2 regions of the Halomonas sp. ISL-56 genome follow, and region 2 is predicted to be linked to the other one. Evidence: predicted binding sites of a transcription regulator. Region 2 holds the regulator's gene; the other holds the start of a gene.
The links. The regulator LexA, encoded in region 2, represses DNA repair genes until DNA is damaged. The targets are predictions, from matches to a motif close to TACTGTNTANNTANACAGTA.
Positions count from the first base shown of each region.

Region 1: a site for LexA is predicted at 1,871-1,890, ahead of J7J49_RS06600 (LexA family protein). Genes of this name have one in related genera too.

Region 1 is NZ_JAGGRO010000008.1:99,074-102,492, reverse strand. Features, by position in the region: gene glyA (serine hydroxymethyltransferase) at 1-168, opposite strand, end outside; gene J7J49_RS06605 (aq_1923 C-terminal domain) at 340-1,743, opposite strand; gene J7J49_RS06600 (LexA family protein) at 1,913-2,356, shown strand; gene J7J49_RS06595 (Y-family DNA polymerase) at 2,402-3,419, shown strand, end outside.
Region 2 is NZ_JAGGRO010000021.1:39,196-42,614, forward strand. Features, by position in the region: gene J7J49_RS18120 (L,D-transpeptidase) at 1-171, opposite strand, end outside; gene J7J49_RS18125 (TetR/AcrR family transcriptional regulator) at 149-841, opposite strand; gene lexA (transcriptional repressor LexA) at 1,109-1,789, shown strand; gene J7J49_RS18135 (energy-coupling factor ABC transporter permease) at 1,799-2,470, opposite strand; gene purU (formyltetrahydrofolate deformylase) at 2,505-3,359, opposite strand.

The DNA of each region.
Region 1 (3,419 bases), on a different contig from region 2:
GGCGTATTTATTGGTCAGCTGGCTGCCCTGGGCTTCGAGTACTCGGGGGCTGGCGTAGTTTTCGGAAGCGATCAGTTCGATGTGGGCTTCTTGGCGCTCCACTTCTTTCTGCATGGCATCAAACAGCACATCATCGAATCCGGCAATTGTCATATCGCGGCTGAACATCGGCGGGAACCTCGTAACGAGAAAGCATCATCATGGAAGAAGCGAGGGCGCTATCATAACGCAGCCTGACGCGACTTTCATCGCATCCGCGTCAGGTCGTGCATGAGTGTGTTTCATGTTGCCCTGGCCGCTCAATGCTGACCAACTGGACAGCCGGGCTGATAGAGGGAGCTACTCTAATTGGTAGGAGAATCTCAACTGATCAACGTTGCCCATAGGGTTCATAATAAATTGATTAAGCATAAACGGATTGGGGAACGCCACATTGACGGTTAGTTGTTGGGAATATCCCGCCATGATATCGACCATACCGGTCATTAATTTGCTGACTTGCGGGCCTAACAGCTGGCCAAACTGCTGGGCTTGTGCCGCGATCTGGGAGATCACCCGCTCTTCGGGAATACCTTGTTGGCTGGCCATTTCAGTCGCTATACGCGGCAACAACCCCTCATCGGAGTAAGCGACAACTACGTCGCCGCCATGCAGCGTTGCCAACTCTAACAACGCGGGGTTCTGCGTTGCCTGCTCTATAGTCACCCCTTTCGGGAGCGTGATAGGAAGATCCATGGTGAATTCAAACCCAGCGGCACCGCTTAGCGTTAAGAATCCTTCGGATATTAGCCGATTGCCCTCATCAGCCTCCTCCCACCGGGAATGGTTGCGCCCTTCTGCCCTTAACTGCCCAGTACCGCCGGTGAGTACATTACTCAAACTCTGGATCGCTTCGCGATCGTCAGGGGGAGCGAGGCGAATCAGTTCAGCCACATCGAAATAAGCCCCTTCAAAGCCCGCATCGCCGGTATGGTTGCTACCGTTAACCCACAGCTTATCAAGGAGTACGCGCCAGTCGTCACCCGTCAGGCTAAAGCCGTTAAGCTCAGCGTGCTCAACGCTCTCTGCCCCGGGGTTATCTAGCCCGACCAGTTGTTCAATGCGCAGATTCGTCAGCGCGAGCTCTGAGGTAATACCGCTCTCTAGGTACTTGAACTCTGCACTGATTCCCTCGATGTTCAATAGCTCTAAGGCGCTACGATTCAACCCCTCCAGCGTGAAGTCATCAATATGAATATAGCCTTTCACGGGAGTATGACTCATCTCTGTTAAAGCACTCTCTGCCGCACCGTCGTCCATCCGTAGCATGATATCGCTAGCCGTCACGGCGTTGAAGGAGACACTCTCCACCGCCTGATCAAAATCTTCAGCGGAGAACACCGCCCGTGATGGCTGGGGCAGCACTAACGTTGCGATACTGAGGAGTGGATCAGCTTGCCCAACTTCTCTAAAGACTATGCTCTCCATCACTACTTGGTCGGGGTGCTCATAGGCTCCCTCGACGCTATAGCGTTCAAGGGTGATCACATCGCCGTTGGCGTGAGTAATCGCTATATCCTCAGCAATATAGCGTTGCTGCTCACTGTCTTCGTAGATACGGCTAAAAGTGAGCCTATCGTCTTCGCCTATCATGCGTTCACGAAAATCCGCCTCAAGTTGCTCGGGCGATGCATTCACCATGCCCGAAATCAAAAGAGCCGAAAGCCCTGTGGTAAAGCGCCGGTAATAACCGAAGACATGCATGCGGTGATCTCCCTTTAAGATGCCTTAAGCATATCATTAAGCTAATAAAAGTGAGATGCCAAGCGCACCGTTTGGAGATTTCGTTAAAGACCCTGACTTATTTTTCATTTTCTCTCGCCTCAAAAAATACTGTATATTTATACAATATTTTAAAATCAGGATGCCGACGATGCCGGGCCAGTCAGATCACCTTACGCCAGCCTTGCCGTTAACCTCTCAGCCGCTGCCTTATTTAACTTTTCTGGGCCGCGCTGGTTTTAGCGGCTTTCCTTCACCTGCTCAGGATTACGAGCCATGCACGCTGGATCTCAATACACGGCTGGTTAAAAACCCCACCGCGACGTTTTATGTCACCGCCACCGGCGACAGTATGGAAGGTTGGGGTATTTTTGAAGGCGACCTGCTGATTGTTGACCGCAGTATTGAGCCGCGTCTGGGGCATATTTTGGTCGCTATGCTGGAGGGCGAGGCGTTGATAAAACGCTATGCGCTTTACCGGGGCAGACCGCATCTATGTTCAAGCCACCCAAACTACCCGCCGCTGCCCCTTGAAGGCAGCGACTGCCAGCTATGGGGTGTGGTGCGCACCGTGGTGCACGAGTATGTGCGTTGACATGCTTGTTTGCGCAAACACGCATATTCGAGATGAGGACTTGCGATGATTGGTCTAGTCGATGCCAACAACTTCTACGTAAGCTGCGAGCGGGTGTTTCAGCCCAAGCTTGAAGGCAGGCCCGTGGGAGTGATGTCAAACAACGATGGCTGTGTGATCGCCCGTTCAGCCGAATTGAAAGCACTGGATATTCCCATGGGGACGCCCGCCTTCAAGCTTGAAGGACTGCGCCAGCGCGGCGAGATCCATCTTCTGTCGTCTAACTACGAGCTGTACGGTGATATGTCGGGGCGACTGGCCCAACTACTGCGTGATGCCTGCCCTGCGGTTGCGCCCTACTCAATCGATGAGATGTTTGTCTATTTAGAAGGTCTCACTACAGAACAATGTGCGGCGCTAGGGCGACGCCTGCGCCAGCGTATACGCCGCCACTTGGGCTTGCCGGTGTGTATTGGGCTGGCAGCCACGCATACGCTCGCCAAACTGGCCAATCACCTTGCCAAGCAATACCCTCACTACCAAGGCGTTTGCTTGCTTGATGGACAGGATCACACCACGCAGGCGTTGCTCAAACGTACGCCGGTAGGCAGTGTTTGGGGCGTCGGCCATCGACTCGCCGAGCGTTTGGCCATTGGCGGCGTTAACACCGCCTGGGACTTGCGTGAAAGCAATGAAAAACAGCTCCGCAAGCGTTTCTCGGTGGTGCTAGCACGCACCGCGCTTGAGCTGCGCGGCGTCCCCTGTTTGGAGATGAACGCAATAGATAAGCCCCGAGAGCGCATTATGACCTCGCGCTCTTTCGGCCAACCCACCGGCGTTTTTGCCGAAGTACATAACGCCCTGCGACGCCACGCCCAGCGTAGTGCTGAAAAACTGCGCGAACAGCAGAGCCTGGCCCGTGCGGTAATGGTATTTCTGAATACCAACCGCCACCGCCGAGACCAGTTACAATATAATCCCCATGCCTTAATAGCGCTGCCCTCACCCAGCGACGACACTCGTATTATCCTCGACGCCGTTCGCCAAGGGCTTGAGCAAATGCATCGTCCCAGCTACCGGTTTA
Region 2 (3,419 bases):
GGGCGTTTGACCACTACCACTGAGCTCCCCGCTTCCAGCGGCACCGGATGAAATTGCACACTCGTGGAGCACTTTAGGTCCTCGCCAACAGCGCAGTTGCTGTTGAGTGGTATCAATTTCCAGCCAGATATTATCAGTCGGAGGTAGCTCAGCTAGCGTAGGCGTTCGCATGTTTTCCTTCTTCAGGCTTGGCTTCTTCAAGGGTCAGAGGTAAAGGCGCATTCATGGCAGCTACAACGACCGGGAGCAGCCGCCTTACCAAGTCACGCACAGAGACCTGTTCGTGATAATCCTTCTCCGCGATATCGCGCAGTGCATCAAGGCCAGACAGGGTAAATATAACCGTGCCAAGCATAAAGTGTAGCCGCCAAAAACGCTCTGCGTCAGGCAGGTTTGGCGTTGCTTTACGGACAAGCTCGGTGAAGCGGGTAAATACATCGCCGTACTCTTGCTGGATATGGCGCCGGAGATGTCCCTGGGCCTGGCTGTAGGCAAGACCGAGCAGACGCATAAACACTTTTAAACTGTTGCGCTCAGCTGGCACCGCAAGAACAGTTGTGGCCATGGTTTCGAGCAGTGTTTCAAGCGGGATAACGCGCCCAGCGTGTTGGCCTTCCAGCTCATCCAAAGCGGTGTGAAAACGCTGATTAAAAGGATCCAGATAACGCGAAAAAACGGCCTGAATCAGGGCTTTTTTGGAACCAAAGTGGTAATTGACGGCGGCCAGGTTAACGCGCGCTTTGCTTGTGATGTTACGCAGCGACGTTTCGGCAAAACCCCGCTCTGCAAACAGCACCTCAGCGGTATCGAGTATACGTGTCACCGTATCAGATTGAGCCATGTCGCTCTCCAGGGAAACAGGTGTTTAAAACATAGCAAAATACTATGCCATAACTTTGCCGGGCTCAACGCTTGATTTATTGACAAAATGTGGCTGGTTAAATAAGCAGAAACTTAGTTTCAAACGATTAGGAAAATTGCATAGGCATCACCGATAGGCGCTGACAAGCCATATACTGGACAGAGGAACATACTGTATACTTAACCACTCATTGATTAAGTCGACATTTAACTTGTTACTGTCTATTCACAATTTATGGAGTCTGGTATGTCGCGTCCGCTAACCGCTCGCCAACAGCACGTGTTTGATTTTATCGTTAAGACTATGGGCGAATTTGGCTACCCTCCTACCCGCGCCGAAATTGCCAAAGCACTTGGCTTCCGCTCTCCCAACGCTGCAGAAGAGCACCTGCGCGCGCTGGAACGCAAAGGCGTTATTCGCATTATCCGCAACACCTCTCGTGGCATCCGCCTGCCCAACCAGGAACCTCAAGACGTCCTGGAAAACGCCGTCACCTCGTTACCTGCTGCCAACGTTGAGACGCTGCCGACTGGACTGCCCGTAATCGGTGAGGTGGCCGCTGGCAGCCCCATTTTAGCCGCTGAACATATTGATCGTTACTGCCCCCTGCCAGCCGAGTATTTTACACCCAAAGCCGACTACCTGCTGCGCGTACGCGGGCTTTCGATGAAAGATATTGGTATTTTGGAAGGCGATTTATTAGCGGTGCATCGCACCGACCGGGTGCGCGATGGCCAGATTGTAGTAGCACGACTAGATGATGAAGTAACGGTCAAACGCTTCAAACGCCAGGGGCACCAAGTGACGCTATTTGCTGAAAACCCCGACTTTGCGCCCATTGAAATCGACCTGCGATCCCAGTCGCTCGATATCGAAGGCGTTGGTGTAGGGGTAATTCGTGGCGGTAATGGCCAGGCACTCGGCTAGCAACCACCACTATTGCAGGTCGATATAGCGGTGGTCATTGAAGGTGGCCACCCAGTTAGGGTGATAGACCAGCAGGATACTCAACAGCATGCCGGTGATGAACGCCTCTGAAGGCATTAACAGAGGCAAGAAGCGCGCATACTCCTGGGCGAGATAGATCGCCTCAGGATCAGTACCTGCAACAATAATGAGCAGTACCGCCGCCAGCCCACCTCCCAGCGTTGCCAGCGCCGCACCAAAAAAGCCACAGGCAAATAGAAACACCATCAAGTTATCCGGTAGGCGGCGATCCACCAACCGCCATACCGTGCCAATAACGGCCGCCGGGACGACACCAGTAACCAGTACGTTTGCCCCCATTAGCATCCACTCGTTGCGACCAATGACCACCATAGCGATATTAATCAGCACGTTGCTAATCAGCGCTAATGGTGCTTTAAAAACGAGTGTCATTAATACTGTGAAAACAAGGTGCAGCGTGAGCCAATCAACCGCCTGCGCACGAAGCTGCCACATCAGCAGCACTGCCAGCGTGGCGCCTAGCCAGCGGTGCTGAAGCGCCGTATCCGCTAGCAACACCTGCCAGGGCCGCCCCCAAAGTGCCCACGCTAAAACGCCTAGCGAGAGTAGCCAGGTAAACAGCAGCGCCCAGGGCGCTAAAACACTTTGCGCGAATGACATGGCGGCCTCTCGGGTTGATGGCGTTAGGGAGCCTCTAGCTAAAGACCACTGTCTTATTGCCGTGCACCAGCACGCGATCTTCTAAGTGCCAACGCAACCCGCGAGCGAGCACCGCCTTCTCTACATCACGGCCAAAGCGGACTAGATCAGTGGGCGTATGACAGTGGCTAACGCGATGAATATCCTGTTCGATGATGGGGCCTGCATCGAGCTCCTCGGTCACATAATGGCAGGTAGCCCCGATAAGTTTTACGCCCCGCTGGTAAGCCTGGTGGTAGGGTTTTGCCCCGGCAAAAGAGGGCAAAAAGCTGTGATGGATATTGATCACGCGTCCCGCATAGCGTGCACACAGATCAGGGGGCAGAATTTGCATATAGCGTGCCAACACCACGCAGTCAGCGCGGGCGCTGTCGATTTCGGCCTGTACCTTGGCAAAGGAGGCTTGCTTATTGTCAGGGTCTACCGGCACATGGTGGTATGGAATGCCGTACCACTCTGTCAAAGAACGCATATCGTCATGATTGGAGATAACGCCAACAATATCGCAATCCAGCTCACCCGCTTGCCAGCGGTAAAGTAGATCGACCAAGCAGTGTGACTCTCGCGATACCATCAGTACTACCCGCCGACGTTGTTGGGTATCCACCAGTGACCACTGCATATTGAATTCGCTGGCTACCGGCGCAAACGCCTCACGCAACGCTTCTACGGTCATACCTACCGAATCCGCCAAAATTTCATAGCGCATAAAAAAGCAGCCGGTTTCTAAATCAGAGTGCTGGCTGGCTTCGGTAATAGAGCCGCCCTGCTGGGCAATAAAACTCGAGACCCTTGCAACAATCCCCACCCGGTCAGGACAGGAAACCACTAAACGATAATAATGAGACATGTGAGCTACTCTTGACCTATTTCTAAGGTAATTATGACAAACCAGCGGCTTAGGCTGCAT